Regions from separate parts of the Streptomyces sp. NBC_00358 genome, predicted to be linked through region 1. Evidence: riboswitches for the same ligand, from Rfam matches in the RefSeq annotation. Region 1 holds a riboswitch; each other region holds the start of a gene.
The links. Region 1 has a riboswitch for cobalamin ahead of OHT01_RS30285 (cobalamin biosynthesis protein). Riboswitches for the same ligand answer to the same signal wherever they lie in the genome.
Positions count from the first base shown of each region.

Region 2: linked by a shared signal. The riboswitch ahead of OHT01_RS35490 (CbtB domain-containing protein) and the one ahead of OHT01_RS30285 (cobalamin biosynthesis protein) in region 1 are both predicted to bind cobalamin.
Region 3: linked by a shared signal. The riboswitch ahead of OHT01_RS14305 (ribonucleoside-diphosphate reductase subunit alpha) and the one ahead of OHT01_RS30285 (cobalamin biosynthesis protein) in region 1 are both predicted to bind cobalamin.

Region 1 covers NZ_CP107976.1:7,098,747-7,101,000, forward strand. The annotation lists gene OHT01_RS30280 (cobyric acid synthase) at 1-416, opposite strand, end outside; gene OHT01_RS30285 (cobalamin biosynthesis protein) at 413-1,372, opposite strand; cobalamin riboswitch at 1,480-1,620, opposite strand; gene OHT01_RS30290 (hypothetical protein) at 1,758-1,976, opposite strand; gene OHT01_RS30295 (inorganic phosphate transporter) at 1,997-2,254, opposite strand, start outside.
Region 2 covers NZ_CP107976.1:8,288,605-8,290,858, forward strand. The annotation lists gene OHT01_RS35480 (ferredoxin) at 1-256, shown strand, start outside; gene OHT01_RS35485 (histidine phosphatase family protein) at 531-1,115, opposite strand; cobalamin riboswitch at 1,327-1,467, shown strand; gene OHT01_RS35490 (CbtB domain-containing protein) at 1,506-1,727, shown strand; gene OHT01_RS35495 (acyl-CoA dehydrogenase family protein) at 1,946-2,254, shown strand, end outside.
Region 3 covers NZ_CP107976.1:3,453,244-3,455,497, reverse strand. The annotation lists gene OHT01_RS14305 (ribonucleoside-diphosphate reductase subunit alpha) at 1-992, opposite strand, end outside; cobalamin riboswitch at 1,127-1,275, opposite strand; gene mctP (monocarboxylate uptake permease MctP) at 1,486-2,254, opposite strand, start outside.

The DNA of each region.
Region 1 (2,254 bases):
TCGAGGACCGTCCCGAGGAGTGCTTCCTGGCGTCCTCCGCGCAGCCTTTCGCCGGGTGCCCCGGCGCCCGGCAGCGGCTCCCCGGCGGGTCCGGACGTCCCGAAGAACCCGCGCGCGCTCATCTCGCCCACCGGCCTGCCCATCAGGACGACCTGACTGCTGCGGTCGCTGCCCGGCTTGAGCAGCACGGGATTCATCAGCGCGGTCGGCTCCACGCGGGCGGCCTGCGCCTGCATGGCCTGCGCCCGCCCGATCTCGGCGCCCTCGCGCGTCACGAACGAGTTCAGGGACATGTTCTGCGCCTTGAAGGGCGCGACCTTGACGCCCTGGCGCACCAGCCACCGGCAGATCCCGGCGGTCACGACACTCTTTCCTGCGTCCGAGGTGGTCCCGGCGATCAGCAGCCCCCCGCTCATGCGGTGCGCCCCTTCCTGGTGAGCAGGACCGTGAGCAGCACCCGTCCGGCGGCGCTCACGCCGAGCGCGAGCCGGCCGACGCGCCGGGACAGCCGTACGGCCCGCTCGATGTCGTGGGTGTGGACGGCGCGCCCCGCTTCGTTGAGCACGGGCCGGTGCTCGACGCGTCCCCCGTACGAGAGGGTGCCGCCGAGCCGGACGCCGAGCGCGCCCGCGAAGGAGGCCTCCACGGGCCCGGCGTTGGGGCTCGGATGCCTGCAGGCGTCCGCGCGCCAGGCGCGCACGGCGCCCCGCGGGTCGGACCCGGCCACGGCCGCGAGGACGGCGGTGAGCCGGGCTCCGGGCCAGCCGGCGACGTCGTCGAGCCGGGCGGAGGCCCAGCCGTAGCGCCGGTACCGCGAGGACTTGTGCCCGACCATGGCGTCGAGCGTGTTCACGGCGCGGAAGGCGACGAGTCCGGGCACACCGGCGACGGCGCCCCAGACCAGGGCGCCGACGACGGCGTCGGAGGTGTTCTCGGCGACGGACTCGACGACGGCCCGCGCGATCCCGTCGGCGTCCAGCGCCTGCGGATCGCGGCCGCACAGACGCGGCAGCAGCTCCCGGGCGGTGTCGAGGTCACCGGCCGCGAGCGCGCCGCCGACCGCCCGCGCCTCCCGGCCGAGGGAGGTGCCTCCGACGACGGTCCAGGTGGCTGCGGCGGTCAGGGCGACGGAGGCGGCAGGCGAGGCGCGTACGGTACGGCTCGCGAGCGTGGCGAGTGCGGTGGCACCGCCCACGCAGACGGCCGTGTGCAGGGCGCCCCACCCGCGGTGGTCCCGCCACAGGGTCCGCTCGACGGCCGCGGCGGCCCGCCCGAACACGGCGACCGGATGCCCCCGGCGGGGATCGCCGAGCAGCAGGTCGCCGAGAAGGCCGGCGGCGGCGCCGTACGCGAAGACGCGATCGGCTCGCACGGGGTCAGCCCGCGGTCTGGTGGAGTGGAACCCTCGTACTCAGCGGAACGGGCAACGGGCAGCCGCGCATGGCGATATGTCCTCACTCAGGGTGTCCACGCCCTGGTTCGACGAGACCGGCGGTGAGAGTTCCTGGCTCCCGGGGAGTTCCTTCCCCGATGACAGTGGCGGGACCGCGCCGGATTCGCACCGGCTTCCTCTCATGCCGCCGTACTTGGCTCCGGCAGTCCACCACGGGGTGAGAACGGCCGTCAACTGGCTGTTGACCTGCGGGGGGACAGTGTGCGCAGGCCCACATACGCGTGGGGTGCGGGACGGTGATCCGTCCCGCACCCCACGCGCGGTGTCGCCCGGAGCGGCCCGGTGCCGGGCCGCCCGTTCCGGGCTACTTGGTGATGATCAGGGAGATGCCGTACGCCACCGCCGCGGCGCAGGCCGCGAAGCAGACGTACGCGCCGGTGGCCGCCGCGACCGCGGAACCGCCCTGGGCCGACTCCTTCTTGGAGAGGCCGGCGACGCCGAGGGTGAAGAGGGCGACGAGGGCCACGGTCACTCCGAGGCTGACCCCGAAGACGGACCCGAGGGCTGACCAGTCGATGTTCATGCTGTTGCTTCCTTCGGTTCTCAGGCCACGGCGGACGGCGTCGACGGGGCCGCCGCGGGTTCGGCGGGAGCCGGGATGGTGGCCGTGAGACCTTCGGTCACGGTGCCGGCCGGGGGCGGGGTGACGGCGGCGATGGCCTGCGTCACCACACCGGCGGGCTCCTCGGTGTCGTTCACGTTGTTGTGGTCGATCACCTCGCGGCGCGAGCGGCGCCAGATCGCGAAGCTGGAGCCGACCAGGAAGACGGCGACGAGCGCGGTGCCCCAGGCACCGAAACC
Region 2 (2,254 bases), 1.2 Mb from region 1:
CGACGGGCCCAAGAGGCAGGAACTCGCACGCCGACTGGGCACTCTGTGCGCGGAGGTGTGCGAGGCCACCTGCCATGTGCTGTCCCGTCAACCGGCGCACAGCGAGAGGGATGTCCGCGCCCAGCTGGAGTGGTGCCGCGACGTCTGTCTGGAGTGCGCCGACGCGTTCGACTGCTGCCCCGGCGCGGAGACCGCGGCGAAGACCTGCCGTGAGTGCGCCCAGGCGTGCGCGGACTTCATGGCCACGCTGCGCTGAGGGCATGGGCCGCCCGGGCCACGGCCTCGCGGCGCCGACAGGGGCAGGGCGGGCCACGACTCCGGTGCGGCTACGACTTCGCGGCCAGGGAGTGAGCTGCCCGGGCCACGGCTCCACGGTGCGGGTCAAGCCGGCGCGGGCCACGACTCCGAGGGTCACGACTCCGCGGGCAGGGCAGGGACTCCTCCGGGGAATTCCGTGGTGCAAGCACATTCGTGGTGCAGGCACATCCGTGGCGTCGGCAAGTCCGTGGCGTCGGCGAAAGGGGTCCGGGTCAGGCTGGTTCGGTGAGCGGGCGTCCGGCGCGGACGTTCCAGCGCCCCGCGCGCCCGCTCAACTCCGTGACGGTCAGCGGCGGTACGTCCACGCGCCAGAACGCCGATTCCGGCGCCCCCAGCACCCGTACCACCAGGGCCCGTACGACCTCGGGCTCCACCACCGCCACGGTGCGGCCGTTCAACTCGGCGGCCACGTCCAGGTGTTCCGCGATCCGGTCGCAGAACGCCCGCACCGACTCCCCGCCGTGCGGCGCCGACGCGGGATCCGCGAGCCACCCCGCCACCGCCTCCGGCTCCTTCGCGCTCACCTCGGCCAGTGTCGACCCGCGCCAGCGGCCGACATCCAGGCCGGCCAACTCCGGCACCTCGACGCCGCCGTCGAGCCCGAGCGCCGCGGCGGTCTGCCGGCATCGCGCGGTGGGCGAGACCCACAGCCGGCCCCCGGCCGGCACCGCACCCGCACCGGCGGCCCGACCCGCGGCCCGCAGGCCCGCGGCGTCCACCGGGCTCCCGTCGTCGAAGCGGGCCTCGCGCAGCGCCTCGCTGATCGCCGCGGAGATCAAGATCACTCGGCTTGTCATGCCATCACTCTCGTGCGGTGTGGACCGGGCTCGTGCGCCGGGCCCACGCATCGGACTCGACGGTCGTGGACGGTGGGCGGGCGGATGAGCGGACGGAGCCCGGAGGTGAACTCCTCGGCCACGCAGGGTGGTTGCCGGACTTCCCGGCGCTCGGGGCGCGCATGATGTGGGGCGTGCGCCCTTGGCCGGGGCGCGGTCTCGCGGTACGGTCACGTGGATATTGACGACGGTTCGGCGGAAGCCCGGTGGAAGTCCGGCACGGTCGCGCCACTGTAAGCCCAGCACTCGTCACTCCGGCCAGGGGTGAGCGAGGCGGGGCAAGTCAGACCCGTGACCGTCGTCCTGTGCACCACCGAGACGGGACGCGAGTTCCCCAGGAGGTTCTGCCCCATGGCGCAGTCCGTCGTCCAGCCGACCGTCACCCCCACCGCCGTTCCCGCCAAACTGCCGATCGGTGCGATCCTGCCCTGGGCGGCGTTCTTCGGCGTCCTGATGCTGGTCCTGCTCTACTTCGTCGGCGCCGAACAGGGCGCCACCTCCCTCGTGTCCGGCGAGAACGTCCACGAGTGGGTCCACGACGCCCGCCATCTGCTCGGCTTCCCCTGCCACTGACGGCGAAGGGGAACGTACGAGCCACGATATTCGGCGCGGTCCAGGAACCTGGCCCGCGTGAGGGGGCGGTGCCCGGTCGACCGGGCACCGCCCCCTCACGTACGCGGAGGGTCGGCACATCTCGCGGAACGGGCGGCCACGTCATCGGCATTCCCAATTTCTGAAACACGTTCTACGGTGTGCGCCGTCAGGTCTGGCCCGGGGAGGCAGGAGGCGCCGTGCATCTCGAATACACGCCGGAGCAGCAGCGGTTGCGGACCGAACTGCGGCTCTACTTCGCCGAGTTGGTGCCGGACAACGCCTACGCGCGATATGGCGATCCGGCGGCGCAGAAGCGCTTCTACCGCGAGACGATCCGCCGGCTCGGCACGGACGGCTGGCTCGGGGTCGGCTGGCCCAAGGAGTACGGCGGGCGGGGCCTGAGCCCGATGGAGCAGTTCATCTTCTTCGACGAGGCGGCCCAGGCCGGGGTGCCGCTCCCGTTGATGGCGCTCAACACCGTGGGACCGACGATCATGCAGTTCGGT
Region 3 (2,254 bases), 3.6 Mb from region 1:
CGCCGGGCGTCCTCACCGGTGTTGTCGCGCAGCTCCAGGAACTCCTCGATGTCGGAGTGCCAGGTCTCCAGGTAGACCGCGGCCGCGCCCTTGCGCCGGCCGCCCTGGTTCACCGCGGCGACCGAGGCGTCGAGCGTCTTGAGGAACGGGACGATGCCGTTGGAGTGTCCGTTGGTGCCGCGGATCAGCGAACCGCGCGAGCGGATACGCGAGTACGAAAGGCCGATGCCGCCCGCGTGCTTCGACAGGCGCGCCACCTGGTGGTAGCGGTCGTAGATGGAGTCCAGCTCGTCCAGCGGGGAGTCGAGGAGGTAGCAGGACGACATCTGGGGGTGCCGCGTACCGGAGTTGAAGAGCGTGGGGGAGGACGGCAGGTAGTCGAGGCGGCTCATCAGCCGGTAGAGCGCGGCGACTTCGTCCACCGACCGGGCCGTGTCGTCCTCGGCGAGACCGGAGGCCACCCGCAGCATGAAGTGCTGGGGCGTCTCGACGACCTTGCGGGTGATCGGGTGCCGGAGCAGATAGCGGCTGTGCAGCGTGCGCAGCCCGAAGTAGCCGAACCGGTCGTCGCCTTCGATGTCGATGAGCGCGTCGAGGCGGGCCGTGTGCAGCCGGACGAACGCGGCCGTGCGGTCGGCGATCAGACCCTCGCGGTGGCCGACGGCGACCGACTCGGAGAAGGTCGTGACGCCCTGGGAGGCGGCCTCCGCGGCGATGCTGATCGTGAGCAGGCGGGCGGCCAGCCGGGAGTAGGCGGGGTCCTCGGAGATGAGACCCGCGGCCGCCTCGGTGGCCAGTTCGCGCAGCTCGGCCTCGTCGGCGCGGGCGGACCGGCCGCGCAGCGCCGCGGCGGCGACCCGGCCGGGGTCGGCGGCCGTGAGGTCGGTGGTGAGATCGGTCAGGGTCCGCAGCAGCGCGGTTCCGGGACCGTCGGTCTCCACCCGGGCCTGCTGCGCGGTCACTGAAGCCGGATCGGCTGGCGCGATGGTCACGTGGGGATCTCCCTCGCTCGGCACAGGGCCCTACGGGGCGGAGCGGGGCACACGAGAGCGCTTCTGGGCAGCAGCGCACCGCGTCCACCGGCCCATTCCGCGAGGCCCGGACGTCGTCGGCACCCGGGCCGGACGGCCGGGGCGCGCTGTCGGCAGGTCCTCGGACTGACGCGAGTGCGGGCACGCGAATACGCGAACACGCACAGGTACACCGTTGCGGGACAGTTCCGGATTCGCACCGGATTCCCCTGCGGCGACAGCGACCATGAGCATACATCTTGTGCCGGGCCTCGGGAGTGCCCCCACATGTTGTGTCGGGTCGGAGTTCTGGAGCACTACGGAGCGTGCTGGATCGCCAACTCGTAGGTGTGCCCGGCCCGCACGGCGACGGCCCGCACGGCGACGGCCCGCACGGTGATGGCCTGCGAGGCGACGGGCCGCGTGGCGACGGGCCGCCGGTTCTCGTCCGGCGGCCCGTCGTGCGGCGCTGTCGCTACAGGCCGGCGTCCGCCGTGGCCGGCGGGAGCTCCGTCTCGACCCCCGGGTCCCCCGCGTCGGCCGTGTAGTCCTCCGGCGAGGTCTCGTCGATGCCGTCCGGCGCGTTGAACGCCCTCAGGGCGAAGGTGAGGACGACGGCCACGGCCAGGTTCAGGACGAACGCGGTCAGGCCGATGTAGCCGATCTCCCCGATGCCGGGGATCTCCTTCGAGCTGCCGCCGAAGTGCTTCTGGGTCGGCGAGGCCACCCCGTAGGCGGCGATCGTGCCGTAGAGCATGCCGACCGCCCAGCCGCCCAGCAGCGCCCAGCGGTGGAACCAGCGGGTGAACAGCCCGCCGACCAGTGACGGGAAGGTCTGCAGGATCCAGATGCCGCCCAGCAGCTGGAAGTTGATCGCGACGGTCTTGTCCATGGTCAGGACGAAGACCAGCGCGCCCACCTTCACCAGGAGCGACACCAGCTTGGAGACCTGGGTCTCCTGGCGCGGGGTCGCGTTCGGGTTGATGAAGTCCTTGTAGATGTTGCGGGTGAAAAGGTTCGCGGCCGCGATGGACATGATGGCCGCCGGCACCAGCGCGCCGATGCCGATGGCGGCGAAGGCCACGCCCGCGAACCAGTCGGGGAACATGTTCTCGAAGAGCTGGGGGATGGCGAGCTGGCCGTTGGTGACCTTCACCCCGGCGGCGATCGCCATGAACCCGAGCAGGGCGAGCAGGCCCAGCATCAGCGAGTAGAGCGGCAGGATCGTGGTGTTGCGCCGGATC